2 regions of the Pantoea rwandensis genome follow, and region 1 is predicted to be linked to the other one. Evidence: riboswitches for the same ligand, from Rfam matches in the RefSeq annotation. Region 1 holds a riboswitch; the other holds the start of a gene.
What was found. A riboswitch is a leader RNA that binds a small molecule or an ion and turns the genes downstream of it on or off. The one in region 1 is predicted to bind thiamine pyrophosphate.
Positions count from the first base shown of each region.

Region 1 (5,128 bases):
CAGTAGCGCACAGACAATCAGTAGCGTGTCGCCGATCCGGGCATGCCAGCTATCCTGGGGATCACGCCAGCCTCGAATATTTTGGCTGCCGGTGGGGATGGCTTTGCTGAAGCGCTGGCTTAACAGCACCAGCAGCAGACAACAGCCAAGCTGTAACAGTGCCAGCAGGGCTGCACGGCTGGGATCGTAATCAAAGCTCAGCGCCTGATAGATAGCCAGTTCCAGCGTGGTGGCGCGCGGTCCACCGCCCAGTGCCAGCACGGTGGCAAAGCTGGCGAAGCACAGCATAAAAATCAGTGCGGCGGTGGGCAGAATCTGGCGTCGCAGCCATGGCCACTCGACGAAACGAAACTGGTTCCACCCGCGTAAGCCAAGCTGGGCGGCTGACTGACGCTGCTCGCCGGGAATACTTTCCAGCGCCTGCAATAGCATGCGGGTGGCGAGCGGCAGATTGAAGAACACGTGTGCCAGCAGAATGCCCTGCAGGCCATAGGGTGAGAAGTGGTAGTCGAGTCCTGCTAAGGCGCAGAGTTGAGCCAGCCAGCCGCTGCGACCGTAGACACTGAGCAAGCCAAATACCGCAACCAAAACCGGCAAGACCAGCGTCATGGCGCACAGACGCAGCAGCAGCGTGCGCCCTGGAAAGCGACGGCGATACAGCGCGCGTGCCAGAAGAATTGATGGCAGCACCGAGAACAATGCGGACAGCAGCGCCTGCTCAAACGAAAACGCCAGCACGTGATGCAGATAGCTGTCAGTGAGCAAGGCGCGCCAGTCAGTGACGGGCGCGGCCAGCGTTAAGGCACCAAACGCCAGCAGTGCCACTGCGCACAATAGCAGCGCAACGGCACTTCCAGGAATTAACCAGGCTGGCATTAACGGCTAACGGCTTGTTGCCAGGTGCGAATCCAGTCAGCGCGATGATCGGCCACTTCGGCTGAGCGATATTGCAGCGCATTCGCCGGAACGGTCAGCGACTGATAACCCGCAGGCAGATCGCTTTTGATCACCGGATACATCCAGTTGCCAGTCGGAATGGTCTGCTGGAAGGCTGGCGACACCATAAATTGCATAAACTGCTGCGCCAGTTTCGGCTGTTTGCTGCTAGCGAGCTGAGCAGCCACTTCCACTTGCAGATAATGGCCTTCGCTAAACGGCGCAGCGGCGTAGTTATCTTTCTTCTCTTCAATGATGTGATAAGCGGGAGAGGTGGTGTAACTCAGCACCAGATCGCCTTCGCCTTTCAGGAACAGGCCATAGGCTTCGCTCCAGCCCTTGGTGACGGTGACCGTTTTCTGTGCCAGCTTCTGCCAGGCGTCAGGTGCTTTATCGCCATACACTTTTTGCATCCACAGCAGCAGGCCTAATCCCGGCGTGCTGGTGCGTGGATCTTCATAGATCACACGCAACTTTTCCGGGCTTTCGACCAGTTCTTTCAGGCTTTTCGGTGGGTTCTTCAGCTTGTTTTTATCGTAGACGAAGGCGAAGTAGCCGTAATCGAAGGGAACGAAGGTGTCGTTATGCCAGCTATCAGGCAGTTGCAATTTACTGGTGTCGACGGTGCTTTTCGCAAACAGGCCGGTTTTTTCGGCGGCTTGCACGAGGTTGTTATCGAGGCCCAGCACCACATCGGCTTTGCTGTTTTTGCCTTCCATCCGCACGCGGTTGAGCAGTGACACGCCATCTTCCAGCGCCACATAGTTCAGTTCGCAGCCGCACTCGGCTTCAAAGGCTTTTTTGACGGCAGGGCCGGGGCCCCACTCTGCAGAGAACGAGTCGTAGGTGTAAACAGTAAGAACAGGCTTGGCAGCTAACACCGGGGCAGAGACCAACAGCAACACGGGCAAGACTTTGTTTAACACTTTGCGCTCCTTGAGGAGAAGATAAAGTTGAGTCGCAAAGGATCTGAGTTATCGCTCATCTCAAATCCCTACGCCGGTATGAGCCGGATCAGGTTCGACGGGTTTCTCTCAGCCCGATACCAGGGCACCCCGTTGAGAACGGCTTATTTTAGACACTTCTGTGACAGCGCGAAAGTGTCACAGCTCCGGTGGTGCAAACCAGGCCGATTTAAAGTCAAACCAGCCGAGCGTGTTGAGCCGCACACCGCGCATACTGCGCTGGCCTTCCAGCATTAACCAGTGATGGAAGAGCGGATGAACAAAGTCGCTGTTCACCAACTGTTTGCTCCACTCGGCCAGAGGCAAGGCTTTCTGTCGCCACTGTTGTGCATCTGCGTGCCAGTCAATCGGAACGCAGTGATGCATGAGCGGCAATTCGTAGAGCTGCGCAAACAGTGCGTAGTCGAGCGGCAGAGTGAAGTTGACGCTGCCGAGCCAGATGTCACTCTCTCCTTCACCTTCGAACCATGCTTCATAACTCAGCTCGCGCGTGATCAGTTCGACACCCTGTTCAGCCAGCAACGGGCGCAGGGCGTTAGCAATACCTTCATGCTCAACATGATGGCTATACCAGCTGATGGTCAGTTGCGTTAGCCCATCAGGCTTTTCGGCCGGGGTGAGATCGCGGCGATGGTGCCAGCGCGGTAAGAAACCGTATGCCGGGAACCAGTAGCGCTGATAGCCCACACCCGCATGGTTGAGCAGGGCAATCGGATTGAGCAGATAGCTCACCCAGCGGCGAAAATGGGTATCCTTACCACGCTCTGAGCGCTGGTCGAACAGCAGGAAATAGCAGCCTTCTTCCAGACGGCTCTCTTCTGACTTCTCATCGGCGGTTTCCCCCTGCAGCTTCACGCCGGCATACACCAGCTCGTCGCTGATTTCCGGCAGCACCCAAATCGACACGTCATCAATCAGCGCGCGATAGCCAAAATAGTCATCAAAGGCGGCAATTTTCAGCTGCGTCTGCTGATTGCGTACCACACTGTAGGGGCCGGTGCCGATGGGTTGACGGGCAAAATGGCGCAACGTCGGCCACTCACGCGGCAGGATCATGGCGCTGACGCTGGCCAGCAGCCAGGGCAGCCAGTCATCAGGCTGCGTCAGATGAATATCCAGTGTCCAGGGCGCGGGAGAGTGCAGTTTATCGATATGTGAGAACAGCGGCTGACTGCGGACACGTTCCAGTGAGGCGATGATGTCTTCCATCTCCAGTTCGCGGCCGTGGTGGAAGCGAATCGCGGGTCGTAAAAAGAAACGCCAGTTGAGCGGGGAGGTTTGTTGCCAGTGGTGGGCGATATCCGCTTCGATTTCCCCCTTTTCCTCATTTATTCGCGTCAGGCCGTTAAAGATTTGTCGCGCCAGATGAGTTTCCGAACGACGCAGCGGCGAGCCGGGCAGCAGATTGGGCAGCGGGCGGTAATAGAGCACGCGCAGGATATGCTTGCCCTGGCGAAAACTACGCCCGAGGTGGGCCGCAATCATCTGCCGCACCTGATTCTTATCGCCCACCAGTTGCACCAACTGTTCGATGCGGTCCTGCTCCAGTAAATCTTCCGCGCGCTGTTGCTGCAGTGCTAAGCCGGTGTAATTGAAGCTCAGACTAGAACGCTTGCCGCGCCCGGCTTCTGCCTGCCAAATCAGCCAGCCCGCATCCTGCATGGCATTTAGCAGATTGCGCATATGGCGTCGCGAACAGTGCAGCCGTTCAGCCAGATCGCTTAAGGTGGTTTCCTGGTCCACTCCCTGGCAGCTTTGCCATAGGCGGATGAACTGCTGTTGCAGTCGCGCAGAGGACATAAAAGGGGAACTCCTTCTCAGAATCGCTCAGTTTTTCCTGCCCCATATTAGAGGCATACTGCCAGGTAATGGAAGAGCGGGAGGCATTCAGCAATGAATGGCGCTCTGCCAGCGGTTCCGCCGACGTGGAGCCTTTTCTGAGTAGGGTGCATTTCACCGCCAGCAGCGTTTTCTCTGCTGGCTTTTTTCGTTTTGCTGTGAAATCTTCTACCCTCTTTGTCTTAGCCTCATTTCTCCGCAAAGGGATTTCTGCATGAAATCGCTGTTAACGCGCCAGCGTCGTCTCAACCCGGTTTATCTCTCTTTTATGGCGGTGTCGTTTATGACCGGCGTCGCCGGTGCTCTACAGGCGCCCACGCTCAGTTTATTTTTGACGCGGGAAGTGCAGGTGCGACCGTTTTGGGTTGGGCTGTTTTTTACTATTAACGCGATTGCTGGGATCGTGATTAGCCTCCTAATGGCGAAGCGTTCGGACAATCGTGGCGATCGTCGCAATCTGATTCTATTTTGCTGCCTGATGGCGGTACTGAATGCGCTGCTGTTTGCCTTTAATCGCCATTACTGACGCTGATCAGCGTGGGGGTGTTGCTATCGGCACTGGCCAGCGTGGCAATACCGCAGATATTTGCGCTGGCACGGGAATATGCCGATCAGTCGGCGCGTGAAGTGGTGATGTTCAGCTCAGTGATGCGTGCGCAACTGTCGCTGGCGTGGGTGATTGGCCCGCCGCTGTCGTTCGCCTTAGCCCTCAATTATGGCTTCGTGACGCTGTTCTGCGTAGCGGCGGCGATCTTCGTGCTCAGTATGCTGTTGATTTGGCGTACTCTGCCATCGGTACCGCGCGTGGCCGCGACGCCAGAGCAGGTATTGACCCAGCTCAGCCCATGGAAAGATAGCCAGGTGCGGATGCTGTTTATCGCCTCCGTGGTGATGTGGGCGTGCAACACCATGTATATCATCGACATGCCGCTGTATATCAGCTCAACGCTGGGGCTGCCGGAAAAGTTGGCGGGATTATTGATGGGGACGGCGGCAGGGCTGGAGATTCCTATCATGCTGCTGGCTGGGCACTATGCCAAACGCTTTGGTAAGCGCAAGTTGGTGCTGTTAGCGCTAGTGGCGGCGATCCTGTTCTATCTCGGACTGGTGTTGTTCAAGTCGCGCACGGCATTGATGGTGCTGCAGCTGTTCAACGCGGCGTTTATCGGCATCGTCGCCGGGATTGGCATGTTGTGGTTTCAGGATCTCATGCCGGGACGCGCGGGCGCGGCGACCACGATGTTTACCACCTCGATATCCACCGGTTTGATTATTGCGGGATTGATACAGGGCACGCTGAGCGAGCGCTTTGGCCATGAATCGGTGTATTGGCTGGCATTAGCGATGGCGGTTGTGGCGCTGGGGCTGGCGTCGCGCGTGCGTGATGC
Region 1 is NZ_CP009454.1:4,013,254-4,018,381, reverse strand. Features, by position in the region: gene thiP (thiamine/thiamine pyrophosphate ABC transporter permease ThiP) at 1-876, opposite strand, end outside; gene thiB (thiamine ABC transporter substrate binding subunit) at 876-1,862, opposite strand; TPP riboswitch at 1,910-2,004, opposite strand; gene sgrR (HTH-type transcriptional regulator SgrR) at 2,040-3,701, opposite strand; partial or broken gene LH22_RS18435 (MFS transporter) at 3,955-5,128, shown strand, end outside.

Region 2 (5,128 bases), 560 kb from region 1:
TTATCCATCAGTGGTTGGCGGCTTCCCGGTTCAGCATCCAATTCGGTAAAACGCCCGCAGAGCCGTTTTTTCGCCACGCCAATGGTTGGAACATCCACCAGCGAGCCAAAATGCGCAGCCACGCCGAGGCGACGGGGATGGGCAATACCATGACCATCAACGAATAAAAGATCGGGTTGGTGTGTGAGCTGCTGCCAGGCTGCAAGCAGTGCGGGGACTTCGCGAAACGATAAGAAACCCGGGATGTAAGGCATGGTGGTCGCGATGCGCGCTATACGGTGCTCCACGAGTTGCAATGAGGGATATTCTAATACCACCAGTGCCGCACGCGTGACATCACCTTCCTGTTCAAAACCGACGTCCGCACCGGCGATAAAACGAGGCGGCAGGATGTCAAAATCATCCTGCCGCACCACATTAGCAGCGCGTTGTAACTGTTCAGCACGCAGCGCGGCTAAATCCATGCTTAGCCCTGATGATAAGGGCGAGACAGGCGATGTACGGCTTCGACGAAAGCACCGGCGTGCTCTGGCGGCACATCCTGATGAATGCCATGACCGAGGTTGAAGACGTGCCCTTCACCCGCGCCAAAGCCTTCAAGGATAGTGGCCACCTCCTGCTCGATACGTGCCGGAGGCGCATACAGCATGGAAGGATCCATGTTGCCCTGCAACGCAACTTTATCACCCACGCGACGACGCGCATCGGCAATATCGGTGCTCCAGTCCAGACCCAGTGCATCACATCCGGTCGCTGCGATAGCTTCCAACCACTGACCACCCCCTTTGGTGAACAGCGTAATCGGCACACGGCGACCTTCGTTCTCGTGTAGCACGCTATCGACGATTTTGTGCATATAGTAGAGTGAAAACTCACGGTAATCGCGGCCTGTCAGCACGCCGCCCCAGGTATCGAAGACCATAATCGACTGTGCACCAGCTTTGATCTGGGCGTTCAGGTAATGGATGACACTGTCAGCCAGCTTATCCAGCAGCTTATGCAGGGTTTGCGGCTCGGCATACATCATCTTTTTAATTTTGGTGAACGCTTTGCTGCTGCCGCCTTCAACCATGTAGGTTGCCAACGTCCATGGGCTGCCAGAGAAACCGATCAAAGGCACTTCGCCTTTCAGGTTATGGCGAATGGTACGCACCGCATTCATCACATAACCCAGCTCATCTTCTGGATCCGGAATCGGCAGTTTGTCTACATCTGCACGGCAGGTAATAGGATTTGAGAAGCGCGGACCTTCGCCTGTTTCGAAATAGAGCCCCAAGCCCATCGCATCAGGAATGGTCAGGATATCGCTGAAGAGGATCGCTGCATCCAGCGCATAGCGACGCAGCGGCTGCAACGTGACTTCACACGCCAGCTCGGCATTCTTACACAGCGACATAAAATCACCGGCTTCAGCACGCGTGGCTTTGTACTCCGGCAAATAACGCCCGGCTTGTCGCATCATCCATACAGGGGTGACATCCACCGGCTGACGTAACAGGGCACGCAGATAACGATCGTTCTTCAGTTCACTCATAATGGGCTCTCTCATGCTAAGGCCGCCAGTGTAGCATTTTCACGGCGCGCTGGCGCGACACAGGGCAACGGTATCTTCAATCAACCGTCGTGCCACCGTGCCCGGTGGCGGTAACAAGGGCAGATCGTCATAGCGATACCAGCCGGCATCCAGCAACTCTTTGCCATCATGCTGCAAGTCTCCGCCTTCGTACTCGGCCATAAACGCCATCATTAGCGAATGCGGGAACGGCCAAGGCTGCGAGGTGACGTAACGGACATTTTTAACCCGGACGTTGCTCTCTTCCATCACTTCACGCGCGACGGCCTGCTCCAGCGTCTCCCCGACCTCAACAAAGCCAGCTAATACTGTGTAAATGCTGTTGCGATGACGCGCATGGTTGGCCAGCAGAATCTCCTCCCCCCGGCGAATCGCTACGATGATGCACGGTGCAATTTGCGGGTAATATCGCTCACGGCAATGGTGACACAGGCAGGCAAATTCGCGTTTACTGAGGTGCATTTCGTGGCCGCAGTAGCCACACCAGCGGTGTGAGCGGTAGAATTCGGCGAGTTGAACTCCGCGCCCAACCATCTGGAAAAGCCCAACATCTTCGTCGATAAGCTGGCGAACAGATCCCATATTGTCAGGTCGTGATTCACGTATCAGCCAGACATTCTCCGCCTGCCATTCACCAATCAAAATCGCGGTTTTTCCTGTCAGGCCAAAATCGCCGGATAAGCCATGCGGCAGTTCACCTTGCGGTAGCCAAAGTTTTTGTTCATGGCTGACAATCCACCAGCCAGCGTCTACGCTTGAGATCTCACGTTGCATCTTATTCGTTGTCCTTAGCGTCAAATGGCACGCTGAAATCCTGATGTTAAGTGTGGAATGGATAACTATAACTCACCCGGAGCCCCATATGCTTACCCAGTTAGATGACCTGGCCAGGCGTGTAAGTGGCGATAATGAACTCGTTGATGCGTGGCTGCGCGCGCGCCGACAGTTGCTTGTCAGCTATTACGCATTAATTGGCATCAAGCCACACAAAGAGGCGCTCAGTGCTCTGGATGAACAGGCGCTGGATGCGTTTTGCCACGGCCTGGTTGATTACCTCTCAACCGGTCATTTCAGTATTTATGAACGCATTATCAGTGAGATGGAGGGCGATAGCCCGCTCATTGCGGCCGCCCAACTCTATCCCGCTCTGGAAGCGAATACCGATCGCATGATGCAACTGTATGACAGCCATCTGCAGCAGGCCATCAACGACGATAACTGCGTAGAATTCCAGAAGGCATTATCCGAAGTGGGTGAAGTACTGGAGTCGCGCTTCACGCTGGAAGATAAGCTGGTGCAACTCGCCTGGGATAACCAGCTGGCACGCCCACCGGTCGCCAACGAAAGCAGCATGGCTCGCCCCGCTTAACCTCGGGCCCATGTAAAAAACTTGTTATTCCGAAAAAGCCCTCTTATGCTGAATGGGCTTTTTTGTTGAGACCTATTCACGTTTTTATGCGTCTCTTTAAAGAAATCTAGAGTCAAATTTTGCGATATAAGTGTAGCGTGCGCAGCCAGTCCACGCTCGGACAGCGCGCAGGGGCCGGAGCGTACACGTAGTACGTGACGGACACGAGCACTGCCCAGGCGTGAAATGGCAAGCAAAGTAGCTTATATCGTAAAATTCAACCTTGTCGGAGTGCCCTAAGGGGCTGAGACCGTTTATTCGGGATCCGCGGAACCTGATCAGGTTAGTACCTGCGAAGGGAACAAGAGTAGACATTCACAGAGCGATGCGTGTTGGCGCCCGGCATCGTCCCTGTTACTCCTTCCGAACTCTGGACAAGCAACTTCCCCTTAATTCAGGAAATTTGCTATGTCTGTTGCTAAAACTTCTCGTCGTGAACAACGTGCACAAGCGCAGGAATTTATCGATTCGCTGCAGGGCACGGCTTTCCCCCAATCCAAACGTATCTGGATCACCGGCAGCCGAGCGGATATCCGTGTGCCGATGCGCGAAATCCAGCTCAGCCCAACACACATTGGCGGTACAAAAGAGAATCCGCAGTATGAGCACAACGAGCCGGTGCCGGTATATGACACGGCGGGTGCTTATGGCGATCCCGCGGCCACCATTGATGTGCATCGGGGATTAAGCCGATTACGTGAAAACTGGATCGCCGAACGCGATGACAGTGAGGCTATCCACCAACTGAGTTCGCAATACACCCAGCAACGCTTAGCCGATGAAGGGCTGGATCACCTGCGCTTCGAGCAGTTACCGCAGCCGCGCCGTGCTAAAGCTGGCCGCTGCGTCACGCAACTGCATTACGCACGTCAGGGCATGATTACACCCGAGATGGAATTTATTGCGGTGCGAGAAAACATGGGCCGCGAACGTATTCGTGGTGAAGTGCTACTGCAACAGCACCCGGGCCACAGTTTCGGTGCCAATCTGCCGGAAAATATCACCGCCGAATTTGTGCGCCAGGAAGTTGCCAGCGGTCGCGCTATCATACCCTCCAATATTAATCACCCCGAATCCGAGCCGATGATCATTGGCCGTAACTTTCTGGTGAAGGTGAACGCCAATATAGGCAACTCAGCGGTGAGTTCATCGATTGAAGAGGAAGTGGAGAAACTGGTGTGGTCAACACGCTGGGGCGCGGATACCGTGATGGACCTCTCCACAGGACGCTATATCCATGAAACGCGCGAGTGGATTTTGCGAAACAGCCCGGTGCCGATTGGCACTGTGCCCATTTATCAGGCACTGGAGAAAGTGAACGGCGTGGCGGAGGATCTTAACTGGGAGATCTTCCGCGATACTCTGCTCGAACAAGCAGAACAGGGGGTGGATTACTTCACTATTCACGCCGGTGTGCTGCTGCGCTATGTGCCGATGACGGCTAAACGTCTGACCGGTATTGTCTCGCGTGGTGGTTCGATCATGGCGAAGTGGTGCCTGTCACATTATCAGGAAAGCTTCCTCTATCTGCACTTCCGTGAAATCTGCGAGATCTGCGCGGCTTATGATGTCGCGCTGTCACTCGGCGATGGTCTGCGCCCAGGATCGATTCAGGACGCCAACGATGAAGCCCAGTTTGCCGAATTGCACACGCTAGGTGAGCTGACAAAAATTGCCTGGGAATACGATGTGCAGGTGATGATTGAAGGTCCAGGCCATGTGCCCATGCAGATGATCCGCCGCAACATGACCGAACAGTTAGAGCACTGTCACGAAGCGCCGTTTTACACGCTTGGCCCACTGACCACCGATATCGCCCCCGGGTACGATCACTTTACCTCCGGCATTGGTGCCGCGATGATTGGTTGGTTTGGCTGCGCCATGCTGTGTTACGTCACACCGAAAGAGCACCTCGGTTTGCCCAATAAAGAAGATGTGAAGCAGGGGCTGATTACCTACAAGATCGCCGCGCATGCTGCCGATCTGGCCAAAGGCCATCCCGGCGCACAGATCCGCGATAACGCCATGTCGAAAGCACGTTTTGAATTCCGCTGGGAGGATCAGTTCAATCTGGCGCTCGATCCGCATACGGCACGCGCTTATCACGATGAGACATTGCCGCAGGAATCGGGCAAAGTGGCTCACTT
Region 2 is NZ_CP009454.1:250,079-255,206, forward strand. Features, by position in the region: gene nfi (deoxyribonuclease V) at 1-464, opposite strand, end outside; gene hemE (uroporphyrinogen decarboxylase) at 467-1,534, opposite strand; gene nudC (NAD(+) diphosphatase) at 1,574-2,347, opposite strand; gene LH22_RS01100 (Rsd/AlgQ family anti-sigma factor) at 2,436-2,942, shown strand; TPP riboswitch at 3,199-3,299, shown strand; gene thiC (phosphomethylpyrimidine synthase ThiC) at 3,390-5,128, shown strand, end outside.
Region 2: another riboswitch for thiamine pyrophosphate. It lies ahead of thiC (phosphomethylpyrimidine synthase ThiC); the one in region 1 lies ahead of thiB (thiamine ABC transporter substrate binding subunit).